3 regions of the Streptomyces sp. cg40 genome follow, and region 1 is predicted to be linked to each of the others. Evidence: riboswitches for the same ligand, from Rfam matches in the RefSeq annotation. Region 1 holds a riboswitch; each other region holds the start of a gene.
What was found. Region 1 has a riboswitch for cyclic di-AMP ahead of ACQHII_RS13525 (M23 family metallopeptidase). Riboswitches for the same ligand answer to the same signal wherever they lie in the genome.

Region 2: it holds a riboswitch for cyclic di-AMP, as region 1 does, so the genes downstream of both, ACQHII_RS02140 (NlpC/P60 family protein) here and ACQHII_RS13525 (M23 family metallopeptidase) in region 1, are expected to answer to the same signal.
Region 3: it holds a riboswitch for cyclic di-AMP, as region 1 does, so the genes downstream of both, ACQHII_RS19820 (transglycosylase family protein) here and ACQHII_RS13525 (M23 family metallopeptidase) in region 1, are expected to answer to the same signal.

What each region holds. Positions count from the first base shown of each region.
Region 1 is NZ_CP190128.1:3,111,998-3,116,111, reverse strand. It holds gene ACQHII_RS13535 (M16 family metallopeptidase) at 1-1,005, shown strand, start outside; gene ACQHII_RS13530 (M16 family metallopeptidase) at 1,002-2,390, shown strand; cyclic di-AMP (ydaO/yuaA leader) riboswitch at 2,592-2,755, shown strand; gene ACQHII_RS13525 (M23 family metallopeptidase) at 2,769-3,524, shown strand; gene ACQHII_RS13520 (GntR family transcriptional regulator) at 3,712-4,114, shown strand, end outside.
Region 2 is NZ_CP190128.1:511,999-516,112, reverse strand. It holds gene ACQHII_RS02140 (NlpC/P60 family protein) at 1-1,444, opposite strand, end outside; cyclic di-AMP (ydaO/yuaA leader) riboswitch at 1,453-1,626, opposite strand; gene ACQHII_RS02135 (DUF1996 domain-containing protein) at 1,961-4,060, shown strand.
Region 3 is NZ_CP190128.1:4,497,736-4,501,849, reverse strand. It holds gene ACQHII_RS19825 (transglycosylase family protein) at 1-551, shown strand, start outside; cyclic di-AMP (ydaO/yuaA leader) riboswitch at 745-918, shown strand; gene ACQHII_RS19820 (transglycosylase family protein) at 928-1,614, shown strand; gene eno (phosphopyruvate hydratase) at 1,927-3,213, shown strand; gene ACQHII_RS19810 (FtsB family cell division protein) at 3,329-3,805, shown strand; partial or broken gene ACQHII_RS19805 (DUF501 domain-containing protein) at 3,841-4,114, shown strand, end outside.

The DNA.
Region 1 (4,114 bases):
GGCTCCCTGCTGGCCGCCCTTGACGACGAGTCCATGGAGAACCAGCGCGACGTCGTCAAGAACGAGCGCCGCCAGCGCTACGACAACGTGCCCTACGGGACGGCGTTCGAGAAGCTGACCGCCCTCGCCTACCCGGAGGGCCACCCCTACCACCACACGCCCATCGGCTCGATGGCGGACCTGGACGCGGCCACCCTGGAGGACGCCCGCGCGTTCTTCCGCACCTACTACGCGCCCAACAACGCCGTCCTGTCCGTGGTCGGCGACATCGATCCCGAGCAGACGCTCGCCTGGATCGAGAAGTACTTCGGGTCCATCGCCTCGCACGACGGCAAGCCCGCGCCCCGTGACGGCGCACTGCCCGACACCATGGGCGGTGAACTGCGCGAGGTCGTCGAGGAAGAGGTCCCGGCGCGCGCCCTGATGTGCGCCTACCGGCTCCCGGAGGACGGCACGCGCGCGTCCGACGCGGCCGACCTCGCCCTCACCATCCTGGGCGGCGGCGAGTCCTCGCTCCTCTACAACCGCCTCGTACGACGCGACCGTACGGCCGTCGCGGCCGGCTTCGGTCTGCTGCGGCTGGCCGGAGCGCCCTCCCTGGGGTGGCTGGACGTCAAGACGTCCGGTGACGTCGAGGTGCCCGTCATCGAGGCCGCCATCGACGAGGAGCTCGCCCGGTTCGCCGCGGAGGGTCCCACCGCCGAGGAAATGGAGCGCGCCCAGGCCCAGTTGGAGCGCGAGTGGCTGGACCGGCTCGGCACGGTCGCGGGCCGCGCGGACGAACTGTGCCGCTACGCCGTCCTGTTCGGCGACCCGCAGCTCGCCCTGACCGCTGTACAGCGCGTCCTGGACGTGACGGCGGAGGAGGTCCAGGAGGTCGCCAAGGCGCGCCTGCGGCCCGACAACCGCGCGGTGCTCGTCTACGAGCCGATCGCGGACGAGGATGACGCCGACGACGAAGCAGCGGCCGAGGCCGGCGACGAGAACGAGGAGGCGGCCAAGTGACCGAGCTCGCCACGATGGAATTCCACCCGCAGCCCCAGGCCGGCGAGGCCCGGCCGTGGGCCTTCCCGGCGCCCGAGCGAGGGACGCTCGGCAACGGCCTGACGGTCCTGCGCTGCCACCGCCCAGGTCAGCAGGTCGTCGCCGTCGAGGTGCTCCTCGACGCACCCCTGGAGGCCGAACCGGCCGGCCTGGACGGTGTCGCCACGATCACCGCGCGGGCCTTCTCCGAGGGCACCGACAAGCACTCCGCGGAGGAGTTCGCCGCCGAGCTGGAGCGCTCCGGCGCCACCCTCGACGCGCACGCCGACCACCCGGGGCTGCGCCTGAGCCTGGAGGTCCCGGCCTCTCGCCTGGCCAAGGGCCTCGGCCTGCTGTCGGACGCCCTCAGGGCACCCGCCTTCGCGGACAGCGAGGTCGAGCGGCTGGTCCGCAACCGCCTCGACGAGATCCCGCACGAGACGGCCAACCCGTCCCGCCGCGCGGCCAAGGAGCTCTCCAAGGAGCTGTTCCCGGCGAGCTCGCGCATGTCGCGCCCGCGCCAGGGCACCGAGGAGACCGTCCAGAAGATCGACTCCACGGCCGTACGCGCCTTCTACGACCGGCACGTCCGCCCCGCGACCGCCACCGCCGTGGTCGTCGGCGACCTGACCGGCATCGACCTGGACGCGCTGCTCGCCGACACCCTGGGCTCGTGGACCGGGCCCGCCGGCCAGCCGCGCCCCGTGCCGGCGGTGACCGCCGACGACACCGGGCGGGTCGTGATCGTGCACCGGCCCGGCGCCGTGCAGACGCAGCTGCTCATCGGCCGCGTCGGAGCCGACCGGCACGACCGCGTGTGGCCCGCACAGGTGCTCGGCACGTACTGCCTCGGCGGCACCCTCACCTCCCGCCTGGACCGCGTCCTGCGCGAGGAGAAGGGCTACACCTACGGTGTGCGGGCCTTCGGCCAGGTGCTGCGTTCGGCACCCGACGGCACGGGCGTCTCGATGCTGGCGATCAGCGGCTCCGTGGACACCCCGAACACCGGTCCGGCCCTGGACGACCTGTGGACGGTGCTCCGCAAGCTCGCCGAGGGCGGACTCACCGACGCCGAGCGGGACATCGCCGTACAGAACCTCGTCGGGGTGGCGCCGCTCAAGTACGAGACCGCCGCCGCCGTGGCGAGCACGCTGGCCGACCAGGTCGAGCAGCACCTGCCCGACGACTACCAGGCGACGCTGTACCGGCAGCTCGCCGCGACCGGCACCGTGGAGGCCACCGCGGCGGTCGTCAACGCCTTCCCGGTGGACCGTCTGGTGACGATCCTCGTGGGCGACGCGGAGCAGATCAAGGAGCCCGTCGAGGCCCTCGGTATCGGCGAAGTGACCGTCGTTCCAGCGGAGTAGACGCAGAGCGGCACGCGCGCGTGGGGGAGCCCTGATGACTGAACGGCCGTCAGGGCTCCCTATTGTCCGAATTGGGGGAGAGGTTGCCTGTCTGCCCTGTGGCGTGCGCTACAAAAACCGTGATCCGTTTGGGGATTGAAAGTGGCCCCCCTTAGCGTCGGTCCGGCTGTCCGTCAGGCACCGCGCCGCACTCGCGGCACCGGACAGTCATCGCCGAGTCCCCGTACGGCGCGAGCCAGGGGAGCCGGGGACCCACATGAGTCCCTGGGGTGAATCGGACGCCCGCGCGCACAGCGGGGGAGTCCGTAGGAGACCTTCCTGCTCCGAACCCGTCAGCTAACCCGGTAGGCGAGAAGGAAGGAAAGGACCAGCCACTTCATGGCGTTCACCCGCGCCACCGGGAAGCACCGTCGCCCGAGCCGGACCCACCGCACCACCGTTCGTGCCGCGAGCGTCGCGGCTCTCGCCACCTCCGGGGTAGTGGGCACCCTGGCCGCCGCCCCGGCGTTCGCCGCGGAGCCCACCCCCGAACAGACCGGCCTCACCCCCGTCGTCGCCATCGGCGACTCCGTGGCCGAGAAGATCGACGCCCAGGCCGTCGCCCAGCGGCAGGCCGCCGCCGAGACGCTGGCCGAGGAGACCGCCCGCGCCAAGGCCGCCGCCCAGGCCGAGGCGGCCCGCGAGGCCCAGGCACGCGCCGCCCGCGAGGCCGAGCGCAAGAGGCTCAACACCTTCGTCGCGCCGGTCGCCAACTCCTATGTGTCCACCGGCTACAAGACCGGCGGCTCCCTGTGGTCCTCCGGCGCCCACACGGGCATCGACTTCCACGCCTCGACCGGCACCAGCGTCCACGCGGTGGGCTCCGGCACCGTCGTCGAGGCAGGCTGGGGCGGCTCGTACGGCAACGAGGTCGTGATCAGGATGGCCGACGGCATGTACACCATGTACGGCCACCTGTCGTCCATCGGCGTCTCGGTCGGCCAGAAGGTCACCCCGGGCCAGCAGATCGGTCTCTCCGGGGCGACCGGCAACGTCACCGGACCGCACCTCCACTTCGAGGCCCGTACGACCGCCGAGTACGGCTCCGACGTCGACCCCGTCGCCTACCTCCGCAAGCACGGCGTCAACGTCTGACGACGCACCACCGCACTTCCCGGAGCCCCGGCCCGTCGGCCGGGGCTTTCGGCGTTTCCGGACCCCTCCTGTCCAAAAAATATCCATGGATTCCGGTCCGCCATCGGAAATTCCCGCTGATTGCAATAGAGTCACGGAACACACGTCAATCGTCGACGTTTCACGGGGATTAAGGCGGAGGTCGGACATGCGTATTCCGGCGCACTCGGTATGCACGGCGATCCGGGACGACATCGTCGCCGGTGTCTACGAGCGCGGCGGCCGGCTCACGGAGGAACTCCTCGCGCGCCGGTACGGCGTCTCGCGCGTCCCCGTGCGGGAGGCGCTGCGCACGCTGGAGGCGGAGGGGTTCGTGGTGACCCGGCGGCACGCGGGCGCGTGCGTCGCGGAACCGACCGAGCAGGAGGCCGCCGACCTGCTGGAGATGCGGATGCTGCTGGAGCCGCTCGGCGCCTCGCGGGCCGCCCAGCGGCGCACCGAGGCCCACCTCAAGGTGCTGCGCGGACTCGTCAGGCTGGGCCAGGAGCGCGCCAGGAGGGGCAACAGCGAGGATCTGCGCTCCCTGGGCAGCTGGTTCCACGAGACGCTGG
Region 2 (4,114 bases), 2.6 Mb from region 1:
GCGGGAGCATGACCCCCGCTGCCTTCCAGGCGGCCTGGGTGAGGCTGGAGCAGTCGTACGCGTCCGGTCCCGCCGCGCCCCACAGGCAGGGCCTGCCGATCTGTGCGCGCGCGAAGGCGAGCGCGGTGTCGGTCTTGCTCTGGGTGCCGGCGTCCGGTGCGGTGGGGGTGGGCATGACGGCGGCGGGCGTCGGGCTCATGACCGGGGCCGGGGGGAGTGTGACTTCCGGGGCCATGGCCGGAGGGGCGGGGGGTGCGAGTACGGGGGCCGCGGCGAAGGAGACCTCGGGGGCGGGGGCGGCCGGCTGCCACTCCTGCTGCGGCGGGCGCCAGGACGGTTCCGGTGCGGGCTGCCAGTCGGGCTGGGGCGAGGGCTGCTGGGGGATCAGAGGTATCTGCCCGGTGGACCAAGCCTGTTGCTCGGTCACCGCGGACATCTGCCCTGTGGCCCACGGCTGCTGCTCGGTCACTGCGGGGAACTGGCCGGTGGCCCAGGGCTGTTGCTGAATCACTGCGGGCATCTGCCCTGTCGCCCAGGTCTGTTGCTCGGTCACCATGGGCATCTGTCCGGTGGACCACGTGGTCTCCGGGGCGGACCAGGCCGTCTCCGGGGGCGGCCAGGTGGCGCCCGCCGGCGCGGTCTCGGTGCGCGGCGCGCCGATGGCCGGGAGCAGGTCCAGGCTCGCGGTGAGCGGGTCGAAGGCCGGTGCTGGTGCCGGGGCGGTGGCGAACTGCTGTGGCGCCATGACGCGCGCGGCCGGCATCTCGACGGCCGGAGCGGGCGGTACCGGCGGCAGGTCGAGGACGGTTGCCGTGGGCATCTGCGCCATCTGGGCCTGAGCCATCTGCGCGATCTGGGCGAGCTGCGACATCTGAGGCATTTGTGTCTGCGACGTCTGCGGCATCACAGGAGACTGCTGTGTCTGCTGTGTCTGCTGTGCGGCGGGAGGCAGCGCCGCGACGGGTGCCGCGGTCAACTCCGCCATGGGGACCGTGAGTTGCGTGGCGATGGACTCCGGTGCGGCGGTGGTCCCCGCGGTCAGTTCGGCCACGGCACGGCCGGGCTGTGCGTCGAGCGCGCGGCCGGTGCTCTGGGGCTCGGGACGCCGTTCGGACCGCTCGGGGCGGGACTCGGCCGGGCGGGCCGGGGTCCTGCCGGGCGGCAGCATCGCCGGTACGGTCGGGCCCAGTTGGGTGCGGGCGCGGTCGAACAGCTGCCGGGTGACGGCTTCGACGGCGGGGTCGGAAGAACGTGACGCGCCGGGGCGCGACTCGACACGTGTACGCGGTTTCCCGGACATCGCACGTGTGGCGTTGTAGGTTCCGGAGTCCGTCTCGGCCCGGTCGTAAAGAGAGTTGATCCGCCGCTGGACTTCGTCGCGGCTGGGTCGGTCGTCCACGGTGGGGCCACTGCCTCCGGTGCGCGTGCGTCGTTCTGCCGGCATGGCAGACGTGCTCCTTCCGCTTCGCGCCTACCGGGTTAGCTGTCGGGTTCGGGCGTCGATCACGGAAGGTTTGCCCTACGGTCCTTGCCCTGAGGGGCAGTTGGACCGATTCACCCCAAGTTCGGTTGGGTCCCCGGCTCCGGCTGCCGCGGGCGGCACGCCGGACTCGGCGCAAGCCGTGCGGCCCGGCGCCGATCGCCGGAGTAGGTCGTACGGCCTGAACGTCAACTTAGCCAACGTGTGTGCCCCGTGTGAAGGTTGAAGCGCGATATGTCCGATACGTATTTGTGACCTTTACCTCGCCCTGGTGTGTCGAGGGGCCAGGAGCCCGCGGGGGCGGGTGATCCATAAGAGGTCGCTATGAATTTCTGGGACGGTTGAACACACCGGGACCGGGCTCCGTATTGGGTCGGGGGATTTCCATGCCGGGACGAGCCGGGCCGACCGATACGTGTAGGAGCAACTTCCTTGGCACGCAACACGCGCAGACGCCCCACAGGCGCACGACGCGCGACGATGGCAGCAGTCGCCCTGATGCTGGGCGGCGGAGGACTGATGGCGGCGAACGTCTACGCGTCGGCGTCCGAAGGTGGTTGGGGCGGCGACTCCGCCCAACAGGGTTCTCCGGACGCGGCATCGCGCGGCGCGACGATCGACTGCCCGGACATCGGCACCCAGTTGACGACGGTGCCCGACGAGGCGAAGGCCGACGTCGACAAGGAACTCGCGAATCTGGACCAGCAGATAACCGAGGCCTACCAGAAGCTTCAGGACTCCAGGGAGTCCATCCGTCAGGACGCCTCCTTCGCCGACAACGAGATCATGAATCCGTTGAAGGAGAAGCGGGCCGCGTCCATCGGGCGGATCGACGACGCCATCGCACGCGTCGGGGACCGCCCGGAGGGACTCGACGCGCTCGCCGGCTGCACCCTGATCGCGCCCACGAACGAGACCGGCGACCAGGGTGACCAGGGCGGTAACGGCGGCGACCAGAGCGCCAGTGCCAGTGCCAGCGCCAGCACCGGAGACCAGGGGCAGCAGGGCCAGCAGCAGTCCACCAACGGGCCGGTCGCCTCGGACTACGCGGACATCACCTCTGTACAGCCGAATGTGAACGCTCCGCAGGAGCAGGCCAATGCCTCCCGAGGCACGTTCGTCACCGCCTGCGGGGTGAACGAGAACGGTCTGTTCAACTCCGACAACGTGATCGTCGCGCCCGGAGTCTCCAACGGCGCCCACCACTTCCACGACTACATCGGCAACCAGTCCAACAACGCCTTCGCCAGCGACCAGGACCTCGCGAACGCCGACACGAGCTGCGAGAACCCGGGCGACAAGTCCACCTACTACTGGCCCGTGCTGCGCCTGCAGAACGGCAAGCAGGAACGGGACGCCGACAAGCCCGGCGGCGGCACCGAGGGCAACTCCGGTGAGATCGTCACGGCCAAGCAGGTCACCCTGACCTTCGAGGGCAACCCGCAGAGCAAGGTCGTCGCGATGCCGCGCCTCCTGCGCATCATCACCGGGGACGCCAAGGCCTTCGTCAACGGCCCGGCCAACGCCAACGCCTCCTGGAGCTGCACCGGGTTCGAGGACCGGCAGCTCAAGGACAAGTACCCGCTGTGCCCGGCGGGCAGCGACGTCGTGCGCACCTTCAAGTTCCAGAGCTGCTGGGACGGCCGCAACATCGACAGCGCCAACCACCGCACCCACGTGGCCTTCGAGGCCGCCGACGGCGCCTGCCCGGCGGGCTTCCAGGCCATCCCGCAACTGGTGCAGCGGATCGTCTACGCCGTCAACGCGCCCAGCCTCCAGGACGGCGGCAAGACGAGCCCGCTGTTCGCGGTGGACTCGTTCCCGGAGCAGCAGCACAAGCCCGTCACCGACCACGGCGACTTCATCAACGTCTTCTCCGAGAGCCTGATGAACGACATGGTCACCTGCATCAACAGCGGCGAGAAGTGCGGCGCCGGCACCGACAACGACCCGGGATCGGGCGGCGGTTCGGGCTCCGGCGGCGGTTCCGGTGGCGACAACGGCTCGGGTACGGCCGGTGGCACGGGTTCGGGTGACGGATCCGGCACGGGCGGCGGTTCGGGTGAGCCGCAGGAGTCCCCTACGGCCACTGAGTCCGCCACGGCGACGCCCACCGAGACCGCGTCCGACGAGCCGGCCGGAAACGGCGGCAACGACGGGAGCGGCGGCAACGGCGGCGGCAACGCGGGCAACGGCGGCAACGGAGGGACCGGCGGCAATGACGACCAGCCCACCGCCGCGCCCGAGACCAGCGCCCCGGACACCCAGACCACCGACCCCGGAGACCTGACGACCGCCGTGTCCGTCCCCAAGGCCGACACGAAGACCGAGGGGTCCAAGTCGACGGAGACACAGGGGAGTTCGAACGACAACGCCGGCGGTCAGGTCGGCAGTCCCGTGGCGACACCGCCCGACTCGTCCTCGGGCGGCGAGAGTTACGCCGCCGTGGGCCCGAACCAGCCGCAGGCTCAGGGCGGTCTGGCGGAGACCGGGGCGAACCTGTGGCCGGCGGCGGCCGGGGCGCTGCTGCTCGTCGCCGGATTCGTCGTGCTCTACCGGGGCAAGCGCAGTACTCGCTGACACCCCGCACGACTGCTGTCGACAACGGCCCGGCCACCCCGATGGGGTGGCCGG
Region 3 (4,114 bases), 1.4 Mb from region 1:
CGTCGGGCTCCTCGGGTTCTTCGGACTCCTCCGACTCCTCCGATGCCTCCGACTCCTCCGGTGCCTCCGGATCGTTCGGGCTGTCCGACTCCGGCAACACGGAACCGACTCCCTCCGATTCGCAGAGCCCGACTCCCTCCGCGACGGACAACCCCACCAAGTCCGACAAGTCCACCACCCCTTCGGCGGACGACGGCTCGGCCGCCGCCTCCCCGAAAATCGACGAATCGGACAACTCGGGGCAGGCGGTGGGCAAGTGGAGCCTCGTCGACACCGGCGCGCTCGACGACTCGGCCGACCAGGGAGTCGAGCAGCAGAGCACCGGCAAGCACCGCGGAGCGAGCGCCGAGGAGAGTTCCGGCGAGAGCGCGGCGCCGCAGACGTACACCGTCCGTGCCGGCGACTCCCTCGCGTCCATCGCCGACTCCCTTGGCTTCGAGGGCGGATGGCGCGCGCTGTACGCCGAGAACAAAAAGGTGATAGGCGCCGATCCGTCCACTGTCGTCGCCGGTCAGACCCTGGACGTCAGTGCTGAAACGGGCGGAAAGTAGCAGTAAAACAGCGGGAGTTCACGTCACACTTCGAGCCGAATGTCCGGTTTGGTGAAAGTGTGGGATGAGTCTCAGAAGCCCTGATCGTCTTTGAAATTCCGCCGATTCCCTGTCTACGGTCAAGGCCGCTCGTCACCACGAGCCCCGGCTGCCGCACACGCCGAGTCCTGCCAGCGGCCTCCGGGAACAGTCGTCGCGTCAAGCGCCGTAGGCAGGAGCGGGGGACCCAAGGTAAGTGCCGGGCCCGGGAGTCGAGAGACGTCCGGAACCGGCTTGGGGTCAAGTCGCGCACCGTGAGGTGCGTGGCCGGGCAACTCACACGGCCCGAACCCGACAGCTCACCTCGCAGGCGTCGGTGAGGGGATTGGGATCTTCCATGCTGTTTTCCGGCAAGGGCAAGCACCGCCGTCCGTCCAAGGCCACCCGCGTCGCCACGCTCGCCGGCGTGACCGGTGTCGCCATCGCCGCTCCGCTCATGGCCACCGGCAGCGCCTCCGCCGCCACCGCCTCCGAGTGGGACGCGGTCGCCCAGTGCGAGTCCGGCGGCAACTGGTCCATCAACACGGGCAACGGCTACTACGGCGGTCTCCAGTTCTCCGCCTCGACGTGGGCCGCGTACGGCGGCACCGCCTACGCCTCCACCGCGAACCAGGCCTCCAAGTCGCAGCAGATAGCCGTGGCCGAGAAGGTCCTCGCCTCCCAGGGCAAGGGCGCCTGGCCCGTCTGCGGCACCGGTCTGTCGAGCGCCGCCTACTCCGGCGGCAGCTCCAGCTCGTCGAGCAGCAGCTCCTCGTCCAAGGCCACCACCGAGCGCTCCACGACCGACACCACCGCGTCGCGCTCCGCCGAGCGCCCGGCCGTCAAGAAGACCGTCACCACCCCGACCGGCAAGAAGGTCAAGAAGGGCGACGGCGAGTACAAGGTCGTCAAGGGCGACACCCTCAGCTCCATCGCCGAGAAGCACAAGGTCAAGGGCGGCTGGCAGCAGCTGTTCAAGCTGAACAAGAGCATCATCGACGACGCCGACTTCATCTACCCGGGTCAGCAGCTCCACCTTAAGTAGCACTCAGCTGAACCACAGCGCCCTCACATCCGTGGACTGCATCATGGAGACCTCGTGAGGGTCACCCCCGTCCCCCACGGGCTCCCCGCTCCGGTGCGTGTTCCCCCGTACGCACCGGAGCGGGGCTTTTTTTGTGCGCCCACTCCTGTCCCCGTGTTCTTTCGCGGGACTCTTTGTTCCGTTCGGAAACAATTTACTCTCGGTTCTGTCCATCAGGCGGCCGACCGGATGGCCAATCGCCCCGAGCCGGTTAGGCTCGTCTCGCAGAGCCGCTGCGGTGTTGCCGCAGCCGCGTCAGACCCCAAGAAGGAGATGCTCGTGCCGTCCATCGACGTCGTCGTAGCCCGGGAAATCCTGGACTCCCGAGGCAACCCCACGGTCGAGGTCGAGGTCGGCCTCGACGACGGCAGCACGGGTCGTGCCGCCGTTCCGTCCGGCGCCTCCACGGGTGCCTTCGAAGCCATCGAGCTGCGTGACGGCGACCCCAACCGCTACGGCGGCAAGGGCGTCGAGAAGGCCGTCCTCGCCGTCATCGAGCAGATCGGCCCGGAGCTCGTCGGCTACGACGCCACCGAGCAGCGCCTGATCGACCAGGCGATGTTCGACCTGGACGCCACCGACAACAAGGGCTCGCTCGGCGCCAACGCCATCCTCGGCGTCTCCCTCGCCGTCGCGCACGCCGCCTCCGAGGCCAGCGACCTCCCCCTCTTCCGCTACCTCGGCGGACCGAACGCGCACCTGCTGCCCGTTCCGATGATGAACATCCTGAACGGCGGCTCGCACGCCGACTCGAACGTGGACATCCAGGAGTTCATGATCGCCCCGATCGGCGCGGAGTCCTTCTCCGAGGCGCTGCGCTGGGGCGCCGAGGTCTACCACACCCTCAAGAAGGTGCTGAAGACCAAGGGCCTGTCCACCGGCCTCGGCGACGAGGGCGGCTTCGCCCCGAACCTGGAGTCCAACCGCGCCGCCCTCGACCTCATCATCGAGGCCGTCAAGCAGGCCGGTTACGTCCCCGGCGAGCAGATCGCGCTCGCGCTCGACGTCGCCGCGTCCGAGTTCTACAAGGACGGCAAGTACGAGTTCGAGGGCAAGTCCCGCTCGGCCGCCGAGATGACCGAGTACTACGAGGAGCTCGTCTCCGCGTACCCGCTCGTCTCCATCGAGGACCCGCTGTACGAGGACGACTGGGCCGGCTGGAAGGTCATCACCGACCGTCTCGGCGAGAAGGTCCAGATCGTCGGCGACGACCTCTTCGTCACCAACCCCGAGCGCCTCGCCCGCGGCATCGAGGAGGGCACCGCCAACGCCCTGCTCGTCAAGGTGAACCAGATCGGCTCGCTGACCGAGACCCTGGACGCCGTCGAGATGGCCCAGCGCAACGGCTTCAAGTGCATGATGTCCCACCGCTCCGGCGAGACCGAGGACGTCACCATCGCCGACCTCGCCGTCGCGGTGAACTGCGGCCAGATCAAGACCGGCGCCCCGGCCCGCTCGGACCGCGTCGCCAAGTACAACCAGCTGCTGCGCATCGAGGAGATCCTCGACGACGCGGCCGAGTACGCGGGCCGCAGTGCCTTCCCGCGCTTCAAGGGCTGAGACCGGTACCGGCTGACCCATACCGGGTTAAGCCTTAGCCAGTCGTACGTACGTCCCCGCACCCGGTCCCGTACCGTGTGCGGGGACGTACGCGCGTGTGAAGGGGAGGCGGGACATGGCCGTGAAGGACCGGGACCGGTTCTCCACCGCGACCAGGCTCAAGCTGCTCGGCGAGCAGACGGCGGCCCGTGTCTACCGCTCCCAGACCAAACGGCAGGCCCGCCGCTCCCGGCTCACCGGCCGGGCGGCCCTCCTCGCCCTGGTGCTGTGCTCGCTGATCGTGGCGCTGGCGTACCCGATAAGGCAGTACGTCTCCCAGCGCGCCGAGATCTCCGAGCTGGAGCGGCAGCAGGCGCAGGCCCGGCAGCGCGTCGAGCAACTGCGCGACCTCAAGGCGCGCTGGCAGGACGACTCGTACGCGGAACAGCAGATCCGGCAGCGGCTGCACTACGTGATGCCCGGCGAGACGGGCTACATCGTGATCGACCCGGACGCGGCCAAGCAGTCGCGCGCCGAGCTGGGGGCGGCCGACCGTCCCTGGTACTCGAACGTCTGGGACGGCGTCGACAAGTCCGACGCCTCCGACCAGTGAACCGACAGACACTTCAGAGAGACTTTCGTAGAGGCATGCAAACGCCCCCGCCGTCCACTCCGCGCACCGAGCCCACCGACGCCGATGTCGAGGCCTTCAAGCAGCAGCTCGGGCGTCCGCCGCGCGGCCTGCGCGCGATCGCGCACCGCTGCCCGTGCGGACAGCCCGACGTGGTGGAGACGGCCCCCCGCCTCCCCGACGGCACGCCCTTCCCGACGACGTACTACCTGACGTGCCCGAAGGCCGCCTCGGCGATCGGCACCCTTGAGGCGAACGGCGTCATGAAGGAGATGACGGCCCGGCTGGCGA